DNA from 4 places in the Pseudofrankia sp. DC12 genome. Region 2 is predicted to be linked to each of the others. Evidence: riboswitches for the same ligand, from Rfam matches in the RefSeq annotation. Region 2 holds a riboswitch; each other region holds the start of a gene.
What was found. Region 2 has a riboswitch for cyclic di-AMP ahead of FRADC12_RS15040 (C40 family peptidase). Riboswitches for the same ligand answer to the same signal wherever they lie in the genome.

Region 1 (4,753 bases), 3.1 Mb from region 2:
TGCGGGCGAGGCGGCAACCGGTGGCGGGCGCGGGCGGCGGCTGGGTGGCCTGTCGTGGCCGCTGGCGCTGGCTGGCATGGCACTCGTGGTGGCCAGCGGCTTCCAGCTGGCGGTACCGATGATCCGGTCGGCCGAGGCTCCGTCCGGGCGCGCGCTTCCACCGCCGCCCGCGCCCGTCACGGCCAGCCCGGCCGGCCAGCCGACGGCCACCCCCAGCCCGCCGCCCCCGCCGCCGGTGGTGACGGGCCCGGTCCGGCTGAAGATCCCGGCGATCGCGCTCGACGCACCGGTCGTCGGCCTGGGGCTGGACCCGCAGGGCGCGATCGACGTGCCGGCCCAGTGGGGCGACGTCGGCTGGTACAAGCCGGGGGTCGCGCCGGGCGCGGTGGGCCCGGCGGTGCTCGTCGGCCACTACGACTCGAAGACCGGACCGGCGGTCTTCTATCGGCTGGGCTCGGTGCTACCCGGCGACCAGTTGGTCGTCGTCGGCGCGTCCGGGGCGAGCGTCACCTTCGTCGTCGACCGCCTCCAGGAGGTCTCAAAGGCGACGTTCCCGACCCAGGAGGTCTACGGGCCGGTCACGCGGCCGGAGATCCGGGTCATCACCTGCGACGGCGCCTTCGACGAGCACACGCACCACTACGTCGACAACCTGGTGGTCTATGGCCACGCCATCAGCGTGCCGCCGACTGCGGTCCAGGCACCGTCCGCGCCGCGGCCGTCCGCTGCCGTGGCGGCCCCGCGGCCGGCGGCCACGACAGCCGCCGCCGCGAGCTCGAGCGCCCCAGCGGCCGGGTCGCCCGCGCTGCCGCCCGCCGCGCCGCTCGTTGCGCCGTCGCCGACCACCCCGGTTCCGACCACCCCGCTGGCGGGTGCCCCAGCGGCATCCAGCGAGCCCGCGGCGCCCCGGCCTTCGGCGACGCCGAGCTGATAGTCGCCCGCCCTTCGGGACGTGTGACGGGCGACGCAATCTGGGGCCGGAGCGTCCGCGCGCGGCTAGCCCCCCGCCGGGCCGCGTTGTTGGGACTTTGGGCCCCTAGAAATGATCGAAACTAAAGTCCTCACAACCTTGTGTCCAAGGTCCTAGAGCGCTGTGAGTCAACTTGTCTGGAACACAACGGGAGGCCAAGTCGGCCGGCTCGGCGGCTTCCGGGCGCCCGCTGTCACCGCGGCCCGGGAGCGGCTGCCCCGCTGTGGGGAACGTGCGGGGAACTCGCCCGACACCTGTCGGTAACCCCCGGAAGGTGTCCGACTGTTGTGTTTACGGTGGTTGGAGTACCCCCGTAGACATCCACTAAGGTCGGCAATGCAACATTCTTCACCTAAGGCACCAATGCGTCGGGCTGAAACGCCGAGTCCTGCCCCCGGCCCGACGCTCCCTCCGACATGCCGGGGCAGGAGCGGGGGACCCATGGTTCCGCCGGGCAAGGCCGGGAGACCGGCCAAGCCCTTGGGGTGAAGTCGCCGTCCCCAGGCGGCCGGGCTACATGAACCCAGCCCGAACCCGACAGCTGACCTCGCAGGCGTCAGGGAAGGACGAGCGTTGTCCCGTCGTGGCATGGCCTGGCTCCCGGACGACTGGGATGAGCTGGTCCGCGGCCGGCATCGCACGGGGGGCGCTCCGCGGGAGGCCCGTCGGCGGTCCGCGCCAGGATCTCGTCGGGTCGGCACCATCGCCGCCTTCACGACCGGAACGCTCGCCGTCTCCACCGCCGCCTTCGCCGCGACGGTCCCGTCGGCTCCCGAGCAGCCGGCCACGATCGACCCGAGCGCCCAGAACCAGAGCATGCCGTTCGCGTCGAACGCGCTGGCCGCAGCGCTCGGCGGTGGCGACACCGCCACCCCGACCAGCCACGGCTCCAGCGGCCTCGCCGGCGCGCTCGCCAACTCGGACCCGGCCTTCACGAACCTGACGCTGTCCGCGGACAGGACCACCGTCGCGCCGAACTCGCCGGTCGTCCTCACGGTGAAGGCCACCGAGGCGATGAGCGGCGCGCCGCTGGCGCACGAGCAGGTCCAGATCGTCGTCGTCGACGGGCCGAAGTGGCAGACCACCGCCGCGCTGACCACCGACGACAACGGCACCGCGAGCATCTCCGCCCGGCTGCTGTCCACGACCACGATCACCGCGGTGTTCGACGGCGGCAGCACGTTGCGCCCCTCGGTCGCCGGCGCCACGACCATCACGATCTCGTCGGGCCAGGCCGCGAGCAGCTACCTGAACAACGCGATCCCGAGCGTCATCCCGGGCAGCACGATCGGGGAGAAGGCCGTCTACCTGGCCTCCCTGCAGAAGGGCAAGCCGTACGTCTACGGCGCCACCGGCCCGTACTCGTTCGACTGCTCCGGCCTGGTCCAGTACGTCTTCCGCCAGCTCGGCCGCAACCTGCCACGCACCGCCGACGCCCAGTACTGGGCCTCCGTGCACGTCGCCCAGTCGGCCAAGCAGCCCGGTGACCTGATCTTCTTCGGCGCCCCGGGGAGCATCTACCACGTCGGCATCTACGCGGGGAACGGCTACATGTGGGCCGCCCCGGAGACCGGCGGCGTGGTGTCGCTGCGCCCGATCTACAGCTCGACGTACCACGTCGGGCGGATCATGTAGCGGACGCGGGCGGCCACGCCCGCCCGGCCTGGCGAACGCGGCCAGGCCCGCCACCAGGCCTTCGCCGCCGCAGGTCCCGCCCGCGTACGGCTGTTTCTCCTGCCCCGGGGGCGCCTCTCGCCGCCTGCAAACGGCTCCACAGGGCTAGTTTGACGGCCGGCGGAGTGGTCTGCGGTCGCCTCGCGACGTTCGCCCCGGTGGTCATCGGCTAGCGTCATGCCGAGGCGAGAGACGCGCCGTCCTTGCCGGCCCGTGCCGATGCGCCCGCGCACCGACGCGGGCAGGACATTTTCGCGTCTCCTTCTGCCCGTAGTGTCTCGGGGACAGGCCACTGACGAGTGAGGAGATGCGCATGGCGAGCGCTCCCGCCCCGTCAGGCGACGGTTCCGGCGGCGCCCCCGCGCCCCCGGGCGGGGGGTCCCCGGACGGGGAGCCGGCGCCGTCCGACCGGATCCTCACGATCCCGAACCTGCTGTCCACGCTGCGGCTCGTCGGCGTCCCGGTCTTCCTGTGGGTGGCGCTGGGCCCGCGCGCGGACTGGGTGGCGCTGGGCATCCTGATGTTCGCCGGCGTCAGTGACTACCTGGACGGCCGGCTGGCCCGGGCCCTGAACCAGACCAGCCGGCTCGGCGCCCTGCTCGACCCGCTGGCCGACCGGCTCTACATCCTCGCCACGATCGTCGCGCTGACCGTCCGGGGCAACATCCCCTGGTGGCTCACCGTGGTCATCATCGGCCGGGACGTCTTCCTCCTCCTGCTGCTGGTGCCGATGCGCCGGCTGGGCCTCGGCACCGCGCTGCCCGTGCACTACCTGGGCAAGGCCGCCACCTTCAACCTGCTCTACGCGTTCCCGCTGCTGCTGCTCACAGACGGCCACGGCTGGCTGTCGACCGCCGCCCGCCCGCTCGGCTGGGCGTTCGCGATCTGGGGCACCGCGATGTACTGGTGGGCCGGCCTGCTCTACGCGTTCCAGGTCGCCGGCATCGCCCGGGACCGGCGCCGCCGGGCCGGGGGCGGCCGGCCGGCCCCGGCGGGAGGGCCGCCGTGAGAGCGGTCGTCATGGCCGGCGGCGAGGGCACCCGGCTGCGGCCGCTGACCGCGAACGCGCCCAAGCCGCTGCTCCCGGTCGTCAACCGGCCGATCATGGAACACGTGCTGCGGCTGCTCAAGCGGCACGGCTTCGACGAGACGGTGGTGACCGTCCAGTTCCTCGCGGCCATGGTGCGCACCTACTTCGGCGACGGCGACGAGCTGGGCATGCACCTGTCGTACGCGACCGAGTCGACCCCGCTCGGCACCGCCGGCAGCGTGAAGAACGCCGAGGCGGCGCTGCGCGACGAGCAGTTCCTCGTCATCAGCGGCGACGCGCTGACCGACATCGACCTGACCGCGCTGGTCGCCGAGCACCGCAAGAACGGCGCGCTGGTCACCGTCGCCCTGAAGTCGGTGCCCGACCCGCTGGAGTTCGGGATCGTCATCGCCGGCGAGGACGGCCGGATCTCGCGGTTCCTGGAGAAGCCCACCTGGGGCCAGGTCTTCTCCGACACGGTCAACACCGGCATCTACGTCATGGAGCCGGAGGTGTTCGACCACGTCCCGGCCGGCGAGCCGGTCGACTGGTCCGCCGACGTGTTCCCCCGCCTCGTCGCGGCCGGTGCCCCCGTGTTCGGCCACGTCGTCTCCGGCTACTGGGAGGACGTCGGCACCATCGCGAACTACCAGCGGGTCCAGGCCGACGTGCTCAACCAGCAGGTCGACGTCGAGATCGGCGGCTTCGAGGTGTCGCCCGGGGTCTGGATCGGCCAGGACACCGACGTGCACCCCGACGCGGTCCTCAAGGGCCCGCTCGTCGTCGGCGACTACTCCAAGGTCGAGGCCGGCGCGGAGCTGCGCGAGTTCACCGTCGTCGGCAGCAACGTCGTCATCAAGAAGGGCGCGTTCCTGCACCGGGCGCTCGTCGGTGACAACGCGCTGATCGGCCCGCGGACGAACCTGCGCGGCTGCGTGATCGGCAAGGGCACCGACGTGCGCCGCGCCGCCCGGGTCGAGGAGGGCGCTGTCGTCGCGGAGGCCTGCGTCGTCGAGGAGGAGGCGTTCATCTCCCACGACGTGCGGATCTACCCATACAAGACGATCGAGGCCGGCGCG
Region 2 (4,753 bases):
GCTGATCTACCCGGAGCTGCTCGGGACGTACGGCGACGGCGGCAACGCGACGGTGCTCGTCCAGCGGCTGCGCTGGCGCGGGATGGCGGCCGAGGTCGTCAGTGTGCCGGCCGGCGAGCCGGTGCCGGCCGGCTGCGACATCTACCTGTTGGGTGGCGGCGAGGACGAGCCGCAGACGCTCGCGGCCGAGGGCCTGCGGCGCAACAACGCGATCGCCCGGGCCGTCGGCGGTGGTGCGGCGGTGCTCGCCGTCTGCGCCGGCTACCAGGTGATCGGCACGACCTTCCCGGCCGGAGGGAAGATCTACGACGGTCTCGGGCTGCTCGGCATCGAGACTCGCCGCTCGTTCGAGGCGCCGGACGCTCCCGTGCCGCCCCGGGCCGTCGGCGACATCGTTGTGGAGCCGGACCCGTCGCTGCGGCTGCCGACCGTGCTTGGCTACGAGAACCACGGTGGGCGGACCAGGCCATTGCCGGGGGCGCGTGGGGTCCCGTTCGGCACGGTCCGGGTTGGTCTGGGCAATGGCATCCCGGCGGGCACCGACGGGATGGTCCACGGCACGGTGCTCGGGACCTACCTGCACGGCCCGCTGCTGGCGCAGAACCCCGCTGTCGCCGATCTGCTGCTGTCCTGGGTGCACGGCGAGCTGCCGCCGCTGCCCGGGCCGCCCGAGGTCGACGCCCTGCGTGCCGCGCGCCTGCGCGCCCTGGAGATCGCCTGAGCGAGGATCTGGCCTCGGCCGGCAGTGACGTGGGCATCCTCATGACACGGAGGCACGGCCGGGGCCACGCTGGTGGTGTAAACCGGCGCCATGGCGGTGCCTAGTGTGATTCCTTTGGTGGCGTGGCCGCGAATCCGCTCTCCGCGTGGTGGAAGAAGAACAGCAAGACAGCCGTGATCGCTGTCGTCGTGATCGCTGTGCTCTGGACCGTCGCCCACGGCAACGGATCGGCGAAGACGAAGGAGAAGGCGATCCCGGACCAGTACGCGTCCAAGGGGCGCCTGGTGCTGATCCACGCCAAGGAGAAGTCGAAGAGCAAGGTGCCGCTGGTGCTCGTCCTGTCGGACGACAACACCAAGACCAAGGTGTTCGAGACGGACAGTGGTGCCTCGACGCTGGCGGACCGCAAGCACTTCGCGCTCGTCTACCCGGAGCCGGTCGCGAGCCAGTGGCAGGTCGACCCGAACGGCGCCGACGCCCAGTACCTGAAGGACGTCGTCACTTACATGTCCAAGGACTGGACATCGGTCGACGCGAGCCGCGTCTACATCTGGGGCCTGGGCGAGGGAGCACGGCTGGCGCTCGCCCTGGCCTGCGCCAACCCGTCCCAGTTCGCGGCGGTCGGTGTCGTCGGCCAGTTCGACCCCGACCCGGGCCCGAACTGCGACACCGAGGTCCCGACCGACCGGGAACGCGTCGCCACCCTGGACAAGAACGCGTCCGCACGGTTGTGGACCTTCTCCTCGAACAAGAGGCGCTGAGCGCCCGGGATCGCCGCTGCTGAGCGGCGGAAAGCCGTCCGCCCCACCGGGCGGGGGGTCTCGGCAGGGCGGACGGCGGGCCTGGTCTCGGCCGAGGAGTCGGCTGGCGCCGCCCCCGCCAGGTGGGGGGAAGACCCGGCAAGGGCGGCGCCGCCTGGTTGGCCCGGATCCGGGGGGGACCGGCCGGGCCGCCGCCGGGCCGAGGGGGATCGGCCGGCGGTTCGTCCGGGGGCGTCAGATCGAGGGCGGGAGGGGGAAGCCCTCGTTGGCGCCGACGGACGAGCTGTGGGCGTGGCAAGGGGCTGGGCCACGCTGGTGGAGACAGTGGTCGGACGCCAGGGCGGACCCCGGCGAGCCGGTGGTCACAAAGTCCGCAGAGTGGATCCCGGCCCGGCCGAGGGAGGCCGAGCCGTGACGGGATCCCCTTGCCCGGCTTCGGACAGCGGGAGATCCCTCAGGGCACGCTCCGCGCGGAGTCAGGCCGCGACACACTGGTCTGGGGGAGCTCGCCGGGACAAGCCCGGGGTGGGACGGCCAGTCGCCCGCCGGGTGGCCGCGCGGATTTCCGCAGGGCCGGCCACCGCGACGGGTGATTCCACGTAGGGCTCGCCAAGCCCGATCGGCCGTCGCCGATCGGGCCGGGCTACCTCGCCGGTTGGCGCCGTCGGCCGGAGGACCGGCCGACCAGGCCGCCCGACGGCGGCCAGGTCCTTACAGGACGCGCCCGACGTAGTAGGTCGTGCTGTAGATAGCCTCGAGCTTGACGACGTCACCGCTGTGCGGAGCTGCCCACATCTTCCCGTCGCCGGCGTAGATGCCCATGTGGTAGATGTTTCCCGGAGACCCGAAGAAGATCAGGTCGCCGATCTCCTTGTGAGCCGGGTCGACGTGGATCGTGGCCTCGTACTGGGCTTCCGCCGTCCGGGGCAGGTTGCGGCCGAGCTGCCTGTAGACGTACTGGACGAGGCTGGAGCAGTCGAACGAGTCCGGCCCGTTGGCCCCGTAGACGTAGGGCTTACCGGCCTGGAGCGAGGCCAGGTAGACGGCCTTCGAACCCAGGTCGCCATTCGTCGGCGCGTTGACCGTGATGCCCCGGGATGCCGAGACGGCGGGCTTCGCCATGACGTTCAGCGTGCCGACGTTGTCCGAGACGGCGGACTGCAGTGCGTCGGTGCCGTCGAACACCGCTGTGATCTGGGTGGTGGTGAGGACCCGTGCGGTGTACGAGGTGTACCCGCTGCCGTTCGTCGTCAGGTGCAGGAACGTGGCGAACCCCGTAGGGAGCTTCACCTGGACCTTGACCAGCTGGTTGGCCAGCGGCTGGTTGGTGTCCTTGTTGGTCAGCTGGAAGCCGACCTCGACCGCCTGGTCCGCGTAGACGTTCACGTTCGGGTTCGTGATGTGCAGGTCGACGTCGGCCTTGGAGGCAAGCGTCGGGGCGGCCAGGTCGGACGCGGTGCCGCCGTCCGCGGACGCGAGCGTCGAGGCGAGGCTCACCGGGTGGACCATCGTGCTGCCGCTGCTCCCCCCGGCGCCGAGGGCGCTCGCGAGGTTCAGTCCGGTCGTGGTGGTGCCGTCACCGGTGAAGGCGTCGTTTGCGTGGTCCGCGGCTGGGGAACAGCCGGCAAGAGCGATGCCGGATACCGCGATGGCGCCGGTGGTGGCCGCGGCAACCGCGGTCCGGCCCTTCGCCTTTGCGACCACGGAGAGGCCGCGGTGACGGCCTCGGCTGGTAGTGAGCCGGGCGTCGGTATCCCAAACGGAGGGCGCAGACAAGTCTCGCTGGTCCTTCCCGTACGCCTACGAGGTGAGCTGTCGGGTTCGGGCTGGGCTGCCCGGCCCCCGCGCGACTGGCGCGCGAAGGGCTTCACCCCAAGGCCAGCGTTTTCACGCCGGCCGGTCTTGCACGGGTGGTTCCCCCGCTCCTGCCCGTGGTGACGACTCGGAGGGGACACCGGGACCGCGGGCAGGATTCGGCGTTCGGTCCGGTGGTTGGGCTGACGTCGTGGAGAAGACTAGTCCACGTGGATGATGACGGTAAACGCAGGTACCGCCGATACGTCTGGTCTTTCACGAAACGTCGGTTCACGGGCGGCTTGGCGCTCTGTCACTGCCCTGGTCGCGGACGGCTATTGGTGGTGCCGTCTGCCTGGGTAGCGGGCCTTGCGGTCGCCATGGTCGGTACTACCGGTAATCTCGACACTACGCGAAGATGTCATGATCGGCCCGAGAGGCCACAGGGCGAACACTTTCCGTAGCCGGCCTCGAGGAGGTGGTGACAGGTGCACCCCCTATGCCGGGTAGGCCTATAGGGCTAGACGCGCACCCCTCTAAATGTGGTTGCCGCGCAAGGCCCTAGGACTCAAACGTAAGGACGAAAGTCCTTAAATCGCTACGGATGGCCGGGCTTGGTCGCCCAGCGCAGCCGGACCGGCGACCGACCGTCGATGGCCCGGGCGCGGCTCGCACCTTGGCTGACTCCTTGTTGCCGCTAAGGCAGATCGTCCGGCTGCTGGCGCGGGGCGCGCCGGGTGAGGAAACCGGCGCGGTCGAGCACCTGCAGCTCGATCGCCAGCTCCAGCACCTCGCGGGGGAGCGTCCGATGCATCGCCTGCATCGCCTCGACCGCCGCTCTGGCCCGGTCGGCGAGCTCGTCGAGCGCGTGCTGGCGCTGGCGCATCCGGGCGCGCTCCTCCTGGATGGTGCGGACCGTCTCCTCTTGCCAGCGCCGGGTGAGCACCAGGTGCTCGCTCGCGTCGGCGGCCTGGCGCTTGGCCTCCTCCAGCCGGTCCAGCAGCTGGTCGAGCTGCTCGAGGCGGCCAGCGAGCTCCAGCATGTCGCCCCGGCCGATCCCGGGGAAGCGTTGCTCCTCCCAGCCGCCGGGTGGGGTCCTCTGCTCGAGCGGGTCCTGCGGTTCCGTTGAGGACTGCAGCACCGCCGGGATGTACGGGCCCGGGGGGAAGGGCGGCTCCGCTCCAGGGGGTGGCGTGCCGGGCACCTGCTCGAGCGGGTGCGGTCTGGTCGGGATAAGGGCTCCGAAGTAGTCGGCGAAGGATGGTGGCGTCGGGCCGGCGCTGGCCGGCGGTCCGACGGGGTCGTATCCGGCCGCGGCGCCAGCCGTGCTCTCGGGCTGGTGGCCGTCCGGCCCGGCGAACGCGTCACCCGGACCGAAGCCATGCTCGACCGCGAACCCGTCCGTGGCCGCGAACCCGTGCTCGACCGCGACGCCCTGCTCGACCGCGAACCCTGCGCCGTCCCGGGCCGGGACGGC
Region 3 (4,753 bases), 360 kb from region 2:
GCACCTGGCCGGTCCGGATGATCCGCCGCTTGCGGCGGTACCGGGCGCGCCGTTCAGCCGCCTTCCGTTCGTGGGCCGTCAGCCCAGGAGCGCGCGTGTCCGCGCGGGTCGGCGCGGCGGGTGAGTCGTCGCCACTGGTCTTCTTGGTCATGCCGGGAACCGTCCGAGGCAGGCAGCACAGCAAGGTCAACTAAAGAGTATAGTACTAGCCGCTGTCGTTTCAATCTGCCTCAACGCCGCCGGCGACCTGGGTGTCCCAAGGACTGTGCGCGGGGCACCGACCGGATGGTGCGACTCTCGCGGGCCGCGGCCGACCCCGCCGGTCACGGCCGACCCCGCCGGTCACGGCCGACCCTCCGAGTCGTCGGGCACGATGAACGGTCCGGGGTCCGAGGCGTTCCGGTGGCGGCGTCCGGTGTCACCTACGCCAACTATCTACTACGATCAGTAGTTGGTTAGGAGGGCGACCGCCATCGCCCCCGACCGCACGCCGGGTCCCGCTCCCGGTCCGGCGATACCCCTTCGACGCGGTCGGGGCAGGAGCGTGGGGCCTACGTTCCACCGGGCGCCTGGCGAACTGGAGCTGAGGCAGGTCGACGCACAGAAGCCGATCGCTTCTGTCGTCGGGTGGCCGCGGTCATGGCGGGACACGGATCGGCAAGGCGGACACGTCTGACCGGCCGGCTACCGAGGCGCCCGCGCGCAGCGCCCATGTGACTACGACGGACCGTCCGAGCACCGCCCAGCGCGGGGTGGCTGCCACCCGAACCGGCGGACGACCGAGCCATCCGCGCCGCCGGCTTCGTCGTCGAGGAGATTGACCCGGCTCACGTTCCGACCCGTTCGGTTCCTTCCGCCGCCCGACCAGATCCTTGGCCGCGCCCAGCTGCCACTTATCGACGGTACCGCTACGAGCTCCATGCGGAGGAGGTCGGGCACGGGCTGGAGGATCACGATGTCCAGTCCGGTCGCTGACGGGTCCGCGCGGCTGTCGCCGCGGGGGCGGCGCAGTCCGCCCTCGCGCCGTACCCATCACAGTGTTCCCGCGTCCGGTGGTCCTCCGTCGCCGACCTGGGCGATTGATCAGAGGTCTCGGTCGGCAGGCCCGGACGAGGGTGCCCGCGGGACGGCTGGGGGACCGGCCCGCGGGCGCCACTTAGCGCTACCGTACGCGGCCGACGGAGTAGGACGAGGTCCAGATGGTTTCGAGCTTGACCACGTCGCCGCTCTTCGGCGCGACCCAGATCTTTCCGTCGCCGGCGTAGATGCCCTCGTGGTAGATCGACCCGGGCTCGCCAAAGAAGATCAGGTCACCGGGTTGTTCCGAGCCGCGCGCGATCCTGATCGTCGCCGCGAACTGCTGGTCGGTGGTGCGTGGCAGCGTCTTGCCGAGCTGTCTGTAGACGTACTGCACCAGCCCCGAGCAGTCGAAGCTGTACGGGCCCTCCGCCCCGTACACATACGGCTTGCCCGCCTGCAGCGATGCCAGGTACACCGCCTTCTCCCCGATCGTCGTCGCCCCTGTGGGCGCGACGGTGACGGTCTCGCCTGCGGGCGCGCGGCTGGCGGCCGGGAGGACAGGCGCGGGCGGCGCCGGGTGGACCCGGACGACCGCCGGGTCGGAGGTCACCGCCTCCAGCTCTTGGCTGCCGGCGAATGTCGCCCTGATCTGGGTGGTCGTCAGGACCCGCGCGGTGTAGCTGGCGTAGCCGCCCGCGTCCGTGCGTAGTGCCTTGAATGTCGTCCAGCCGCTCGGGAACAGTGCCTGGACGAGGATGTCCCGGTCCGCGAGGGCGCCGCCGCCCCGCGTGGTGAGCCGGAAGCCGACCTCGACCGGCTCGTCGGCGTTCACCGTGACGTCGGGGACGGCCGGCGCCAACGAGACTGCCGTGCGCAGACGGAAGGCGACCGGCAGGGCCAACTCGGAGGTGGGGTCCGCAGCGGGAGTCGCCGCGCTTCCCAGGGCGGCGCCCAGCAAGTTGGCGGTGATCCCCTGCGCGCCGGTGTCCGAATCCGCCGCGGCGGGGCCAAGGGAGCCGGTCAACGCCACCCCGGACAAGGCCATGGTGCCCGTGGTGAGCGCCGCGACGGTGGCGCGACTCGAGGTCCGAGCCAGCAGGGACCCTGAGCGAAGGCGGGTCCGGTGACGACCGCGCCCGGCGGTGGCTGGACTGCGTTCGGACCGATGTGGTTCGCGTGCTTGCACGTGAAACCTTTCCCAGACGCCTGCGAGGTGAGCTGTCGGGTTCGGGCGGGAAGCCCGGCCGGCCGTTGTGACACACGGGCGGCTTCACCCCGAGGGCGCCGCAGGGGGATGCGGCACCCGGTGGAACGTGGTTCCCCCGCTCCTGCCCCGGCTGCGTCGAAGGGGTATCGCCGGACCGGGGGCAGGACTCGGCGTACGGTCCGGCGGCGATAGCGACCCACACGCTAGCAACTACACGGGATAGTAGATTGAGGGGGGTTGGCAGCGCCGGGTGTCGCCTGCCGGATGTGTCGAACCACCGTGGTCGGATCGAGCCGTTGGCCCCGCGCGGGCGAATCAGGCGCGGGGATGTCCGCGAGGCCCGATCGGGGGCAGCTGCGCGGCCGGCCGGCGGGTGACCTGGTGGACGTGCGCGAGCAGGAATCCGAGCAGAGCCAGCCCGAGTGCGTAGAGGGCCGCGCCGGCGAGGAATTCCCGGGCGGTCGGCCCGCTGTCGGCGGCACCGCGGGACGGCAGGTACAGCTCACGGCGTTCGGTGACGGCACCCGCGTGGCGGGCGTCGAGCGGGACCCACGCCTCGACGTCGCCGCGCAAGGTGTCGTGGAACTCGGTGTAGACGAACCAACGCCCGGTGGCCGCGACCTGCAGCCGGCCGGAGAAAGCGCAGCCGCCGCCGGCGCCTCTCAACAGGCCTACCACGGTCTTTCCTGCACGGCGGGCCACCAGCTGCCGCGGAACGAGCCGCGGACAAGCGCCGGTGGCTGGACCGTTCGAGGCGCCGGTGCGCGCGGACGTGGTCACGGCCCAGACGGTGGCGGTGAGGGTGCCGCGCCCGTCGGAGGTGGCGGTCAGCAGCACGGGGAAGGTGCCACGTCCCTGGCCGGGGTCGTGCGCCGACGCGGGTTTCTCCCACCCGACCGCCAGCAGTGCCGCGATCGCAACGAGCAGAACAGCCGGGCCGCGAGCCCGAAACTGCGGCGTCATGGCGAGCAGGCACAGCAGGAACAGCACGATGACCGGGACCGCCGTCGTGGCGACGGCTCTCGCCGGGACGTTGGTCAGGCCCGTGGCGGCGGCGAGCCAGGTCGTCGCGGCCACCCCGGCCGCGCCGGCGGCCAGCCGTGCCGCCGGCGCGCGCAGCGGTACCTCGGCGAGGGCGGCACCGAGAACGGCGACCGGAAGGTCCGGGCGGCTGCGTCCGAGGGCGGCCAGGCCGGCCGCGATCGCGAGGCGGACCAGCGCGTAGCCGACGACGGCGCGCAGCACTGGCAGCGGCCCAGGCACCGCGGCCCTGATCACGGTCGCGGCCAGCAGGGTGCTCGCGAGCAGCGCCGGCAGGTAGAGGGCCTCGTCGAACTGCGGCACGTCGGTCTCGAACTCCAGTACCGGCACGGCGGTGGCGCCGAGGATGAGAGTGCCGGTCGCGGACAGCGCCCAGTCGGCGCCGTGGCCGGGCCTCGCGCCGAGCAGGACGCCGGTGACGAGGGCGAGCGTGCCGAACACGCCGAGCAGGTGCGGTGGGCTCCACAACACGGAGTCCCGCCCGAAGGCCGCATGCCACGCGGCGTCGACCGGTGCCGACAGCAGCATCAGCGTCCCGCCCAGCCCGGCGAGCAGCAGCGGCCGATGGCGCAGGACCGCACCGGCGGAGCGGGTCGCGCGCAGCGCTGCCACCCCCCAGGCGACGACGCCCACGCCCACCACCGCCACCGAGCCGTAGAGCAGCAGGTGCGGCGGGATCGCCGCGCTGTCGCGCCCGCTGTCGGTGTGCCAGGCGTCATCCCAGTAGGTGGCGAACAGCGCCGCCATGCCCACGAGCGCCACAAGGGGCAGCAACCCCGTCGGCTGCCGCACCGTGCGACTCGTATGTCCCGAAAGTGCGACATCCATGTCGCGAATATGATTCACCTATGGATAGACGTCAAGAGGCGGCGATCGAGCCCGCGCTGGTGGACGCGACCGCCGCCGCGACCAGCAAGTGGGGGCTAGCCGACGTCACGCTCGAACGGGTCGCGGACCAGGCCGGCCTTTCCCGGGCTACCTTGCACCGTCGGGGCGTAACCCGTGACGCGCTGGTCGGCGCCCTGACAGCGCGAGCCGCTGAGGAGTTCCGCGCCGCCGTGTGGCCGGCCCTCACCGGACCAGGCACCGCCGCCGAACGGCTGCACGCCGCCTTGGACGGGCTGTGTGCCGCCGCCGACGCCCACCTACAGCTGCTGGCCGGGCTGTTCCTCGCCCGAGGCGAGGTCTTTCACGAGCCCGGCCCAGACAGCCTCACGATTGACACGTTCGCAGGGCCGTTCGAGCGGCTCCTGCGCGACGGCGCCCTCGACGGCACGCTGCGCGACGTCCCGCCGACCATGACCGCGACCGTGTTGTTCAACACGGCCGGCTGGGGATATGTACACCTGCGCGCCAGCCACGGCTGGCCAGCCCAGCGCGCACGCCCGGCGGTGATCGACCTCGTCCTGCGTGGACTTCTCCACGGCGACTCACCGGACGCGACCGACCGGCAGGCGACCGCCGACATATAACTATTCCTGGCCG
Region 4 (4,753 bases), 690 kb from region 2:
AGCCAACGTCAGCCCTCCTGATCACCTGCCAGCGCCGCCAGGCCGCGCGGGCCCGGACCGGGCACCGGCCCGACCCACCCTCACGCGGGCTACACCAGTCTCCGCATGCAAGCAGCCCCCGTTCCTGCTTGCAGCATCACAGCACACCTCGATCTCCGCCACGGCGACCACCCGGCGCACCACGGTCACCCGACTCAGCCCGTAATCCACCAATCCAGGGCGGATCGGACGGAGACCGGCCGAAGCCGCGCGCCGATCCAGGCGAGCCGCGCCGCCGCTGGCGCGACGCGCAATGGCACCGTCCGGAGCGGTCAGGCCCGGCCCTGCTCGCTGCCGGCGAACGCCGCCGAGTCGTCCGGCCCGGATCCGGCGGACCAGGGAGCGGGGTCGGCCGGCACGGTGACGGCGAAGTCGGCCGCCGCCCGGGCGCGCCGACGGGCCCGGCGGCGCAGCAACTCGCCGGGCACGCCTGCGGCGACAGACAGTACGACGACCGCGGGCGCGAGCCACCCGGTCGCGTCCTTGAGGCCGGGGACGGACGACGCCGCGTACCCGAGCGCGGGGATGCCGGTGCCCCAGATCAGCGCGCCCACCGCGGCCGCGGCCAGGAACCGGGCCGGCGGCATCCGGACCGCGCCGGCCAGGATCGGGGCGAAGGTGCGTGCCCACGGCACGAACCGGGCGGCGATCAGCGTGACCGGACCGAACCGGTCGAAGAAGGTCTCTGTGCGTCCGAGCACCTTCAGGTGCCGCCGCTCCAGCCAGGGGCGCCCGAGCCGGCGCCCGGTGACGTAGCCGAGGCAGACCCCCGCGATGGCCATCACGGTCACCCCCGCCGCGAGGACCGGCAAGGAGATCCGGTGGGCGGGATCTGCCGCCATCAGCCCGGTAGCGAACAGCATCGCGTCTCCCGGGAGCCAGAACCCGATCGGCACGCCGCTCTCGACAAACACGATCGCGAAGACGGTGAGATACAGGGTCAGGCCGGATAGATGGTGGACATCCATACCTTCAGTCTGCCGTCCCCATGCGCCGGCGACCGTCAGCGACGTCCCCAGCATCTCGACTGACATGCCCGTTCGGCTCCGCCGACATGTCACGGCGGCTCCGCCGACATGTCACGGCGGCTCCGCCGACATGTCTCCTTCGGCCGACGTTCGGCATTCCGCTGGCGACTCGCCCGCCGGGCTCCGGGCTTACGCGGGAGTGGCACGCACGATGTGGGTGGCAACGGGCTCCCTCGGGCAGCCCGCACGTCATACCCTTCGCGCAACACCTGCCCGCGGCGCGCACGGCCTCGTCCCGGTTCACGCCCTTTTCGCCGGCCTGTCGCGGCCAGGTGGGCGGACGGCGCGCACTCGGCGTGCCTGCCGCGCCCGTTCCCCTCGGTGGCCCGACGCCTTTTGACAGGAGCTTTCGATGCCCATCGCCACACCAGACGTCTACGCCGAGATGCTCGACCGGGCGAAGGCGGGTGCCTTCGCCTACCCCGCCATCAACGTCACCTCGTCCCAGACCCTCAACGCGGCGCTTCGCGGCTTCGCCGACGCCGGCAGCGACGGCATCATCCAGGTGTCCACGGGTGGTGCGGAGTACCTGTCCGGGCCGACGATCAAGAACATGGTGCTGGGCGCCGAGGCGCTGGCCGAGTTCGCCCACCACGTCGCGAAGGCCTATCCGGTACAGATCGCCCTGCACACCGACCACTGCCCGGCGGACAAGCTCGACACCTACATGCGCCCGCTCGTCGCCATCTCGCGGGAACGGGTCAAGGCCGGCCGCGACCCGCTGTTCCAGTCGCACATGTGGGACGGCTCCGCCGTGCCGCTGGAGGAGAACCTCAAGCTCGCCGAGGAGCTGCTCGCGGACTGCAACGCCGCGAACATCATCCTGGAGCTCGAGATCGGCGTCGTCGGCGGCGAGGAGGACGGCGTCGTCGGCGCGATCGACGAGAAGCTCTACACGACCCCCGAGGACATGTGGCGCACCGCCGAGGTGCTCGGCACCGGCGAGAAGGGGCGCTACATGATGGCGGCCACCTTCGGCAACGTCCACGGCGTCTACAAGCCCGGCAACGTCAAGCTGCGCCCGGCGATCCTGCGTGACGGCCAGCAGTACGTGGCCGGCAAGCTGGGTCTGGCTGGCGAGGCGAAGCCGTTCGATCTGGTCTTCCACGGCGGTTCCGGCTCGGACCTGTCCGAGATCCGCGAGGCACTCGACTACGGCGTGGTCAAGATGAATGTGGACACCGACGCCCAGTACGCCTTCACCCGGCCGGTCGCCGACCACATGCTGAAGAACTACGACGGCGTACTGAAGGTCGACGGTGAGGTCGGCATCAAGAAGACCTATGACCCGCGCACCTGGGGCAAGGCCGCCGAGGCCAACATGGCCAAGCGCGTGCTCCAGGCGTGCGAGGACCTCCGGTCCGCCGGCACCGCGATCGGCTAGCCCGCCACCGCGGCCCGGCCAGACCGCCACCGCGGCCCGGCCAGCCCGTCGCCACGGCCCGGCCAGGACCGGGCTGGCCGCCGGCTCGGCACCGCGCCGGACCTTCGTCATCGGGGCCGCCCTTCGGGGCGGCCCCGATGTGTCTAAGGACACTTCACTGACAGTCTCGGGCCAGACCACTGCGAGCCACGGCGATGGACCACCAACGAGCCACGCGCCCGCCGGACGGGGTCGTTCGGCCAGGTCGCCGCTCAGCAGCGCGCAATCAGACAACTACCTGCCGTACGGACCGGGATGTTCGGTGCGGATGTGCCCAGGATCGCAATTCGGCCACCGGCGCGCCGAACGGACGTGTCGGGCGGCAGAGTCGTAGGTTTGTTTTCCCGGCGCGACGAGCGGACCACGCAGTTGTGAGGTGCCCCGCGATCCCGGTCCATCCAGGTCGTTCCGGGACGAATTCAGCAGGTCCCCGATGTTCCGCTCCGGGCGCCGACACACCGTTGGCAGCCCCGATAGGAATAGATGAGCGCGCGTACGCGCGCGTTAACACCGCCAGAGACCGGCCTCAAGCACCGACACGCGGGTGTGTCCTTTTTCACGTGTCCTATTCAATGCTTGTCGCCACGCCGAGGAATGTGGTTATGGTCTTCGCCGTGCCAGGCGACAGGTCAGGCACCCATCGGGCGGCACGCCGAATCCTGCCCCCGCCCCGATGTGTTTTGAACCCAGTGGCAGGAACGGGGGAACCGACTCCGGACGCCGTACCCAGAGATCCTGGAAGAATCGGGCATCCGCCCGCGCGGCCACATGAGTGCCGCGCCTGGGCCCAGCCCACCAGGGCGTCCTAGGGGTGAAGCCGACTGACTTCCGCAGTCGTCGAGAGCGCGCGTTCCAGGCGCTTTCGAGGACACAAAAGGACACGTCATTCGGCCGGGCCATTCTCTTCCCAGCCCGAACCCGACAGCTCACCTCGCAGGCGTGGGGAAAGGGCAATCACCCATGTCCGAAGCACGTAACCCTGGCCGACATCCCATGTCCGGCGGGCACTGCGCCCCGTCGAAGGCCTGCCGCGTACCAGCCGGCAACGCAAGCGTGCGAGACACCAGCACGAGGCACCACCGGCCGGCGCCCTCCCACGGAGGCGATGGCACAGACCGGCCACACCGTTCGGCCCCGCCGATCCGCAAGGATCCCCGACGGGCATTGGCACACCCAACCCGCCGGATACGCCAAGGCATCGCCGCGGTGCCGGTAATCGTGGCGGCAGTAGGCGGCGCAATTGCCGTGGCCACACCCGCCAGCGCCTCTTCAACGTGGGCGCAGCTTCGCCAGTGCGAGTCCGGCGGAAACTATTCCGTCAATACCGGCAACGGTTACTACGGCGCGTACCAGTTCTCGGCCGGGACCTGGGCGAGCCTGGGATATTCAGGACTGCCGAGTGACGCGCCAACGGCGGTTCAGGACGAGGCCGCGCTGCGGTTGGCGCAACGTTCTGGATTTGGCCAGTGGCCGCTCTGTGGCCGCGGTATGGGCGCGGACCAGCTCGCTCCGGGAGCCAGCGCGTCCGACGTGCCCCAGGCCTCCCGGTCGGCGGCCAGAACTCCTCTCGTCGCTCAGGCGATCACGTCGACGACGGCCCAGCTGCCGTTCACGACGGCTCTCGTCGGCCAGTACCGCGCCGACGTCGCCCACTGGCAGGAGCGGATGAACGCGATCGGCTACCCGCTCGCCGCCGACGGCCACTACGGCCCGGTGTCCGCGGCCGCGGCCCGGCAGCTGCAGGCCGCGAAGGGCCTGGCCGTCGACGGCGTCGTCGGCCCGCGGACCTGGGCCGCGACCTTCGCCTAGCCCCGGTACACCCTCGCCCGCCTGACCCGGCCCGGACAGCCGGCCCCTTGCCCGCTCCGAGGTCCGGCGGCGAGGTCCCCGCCCGGTCCGGCACGGCGCCAGAGGCCGAGGCACCGGCAGCGCGGAGCCCACTCGCCCGACCGGCCCCCCAACCGGTCGTGGGCCTTCGTCAGGCCGGGATCCGGCCGATCCCCACCCAGCCGGCGGCCAGCCGGAGGCGGGGCGGCCACAGCCCTGCTCCCGCTCCGGCCAGGGTCGCCGGACCATCCGTGAACCGGGGCCGTCCGCCGCAACGGACGGCCCCGGTTCACGGCTCATGACCCGGCCGGCTCCCGATGTCAAGAGGAGCCCGGTTTGCGGGCTTGACGCCCGACTCGCTACAGTCCGGAGCTACTCGTCTGTCCTGGGCGAGTCGTGCGGGCGGACGCCGAATCCTGCCCCACCCGCATGTACG

Region 1: linked by a shared signal. The riboswitch ahead of FRADC12_RS27720 (C40 family peptidase) and the one ahead of FRADC12_RS15040 (C40 family peptidase) in region 2 are both predicted to bind cyclic di-AMP.
Region 3: linked by a shared signal. The riboswitch ahead of FRADC12_RS16560 (C40 family peptidase) and the one ahead of FRADC12_RS15040 (C40 family peptidase) in region 2 are both predicted to bind cyclic di-AMP.
Region 4: linked by a shared signal. The riboswitch ahead of FRADC12_RS12265 (transglycosylase family protein) and the one ahead of FRADC12_RS15040 (C40 family peptidase) in region 2 are both predicted to bind cyclic di-AMP.

What each region holds. Positions count from the first base shown of each region.
Region 1 is NZ_KQ031391.1:6,833,093-6,837,845, reverse strand. It holds gene FRADC12_RS27725 (class F sortase) at 77-931, shown strand; cyclic di-AMP (ydaO/yuaA leader) riboswitch at 1,378-1,540, shown strand; gene FRADC12_RS27720 (C40 family peptidase) at 1,544-2,605, shown strand; gene clsA (cardiolipin synthase ClsA) at 2,958-3,653, shown strand; gene FRADC12_RS27710 (mannose-1-phosphate guanyltransferase) at 3,665-4,753, shown strand, end outside.
Region 2 is NZ_KQ031391.1:3,782,187-3,786,939, forward strand. It holds gene FRADC12_RS15030 (type 1 glutamine amidotransferase) at 1-721, shown strand, start outside; gene FRADC12_RS15035 (PHB depolymerase family esterase) at 844-1,482, shown strand; gene FRADC12_RS15040 (C40 family peptidase) at 2,194-3,186, opposite strand; cyclic di-AMP (ydaO/yuaA leader) riboswitch at 3,266-3,440, opposite strand; gene FRADC12_RS34355 (hypothetical protein) at 3,974-4,753, opposite strand, start outside.
Region 3 is NZ_KQ031391.1:4,138,415-4,143,167, forward strand. It holds gene FRADC12_RS16555 (hypothetical protein) at 1-151, opposite strand, end outside; gene FRADC12_RS16560 (C40 family peptidase) at 1,163-2,065, opposite strand; cyclic di-AMP (ydaO/yuaA leader) riboswitch at 2,209-2,375, opposite strand; gene FRADC12_RS16565 (hypothetical protein) at 2,543-4,060, opposite strand; gene FRADC12_RS16570 (TetR/AcrR family transcriptional regulator) at 4,117-4,740, shown strand.
Region 4 is NZ_KQ031391.1:3,087,451-3,092,203, forward strand. It holds gene FRADC12_RS12250 (NAD-dependent epimerase/dehydratase family protein) at 1-6, opposite strand, end outside; gene FRADC12_RS12255 (DedA family protein) at 312-1,007, opposite strand; gene fbaA (class II fructose-bisphosphate aldolase) at 1,420-2,451, shown strand; cyclic di-AMP (ydaO/yuaA leader) riboswitch at 3,259-3,444, shown strand; gene FRADC12_RS12265 (transglycosylase family protein) at 3,484-4,299, shown strand.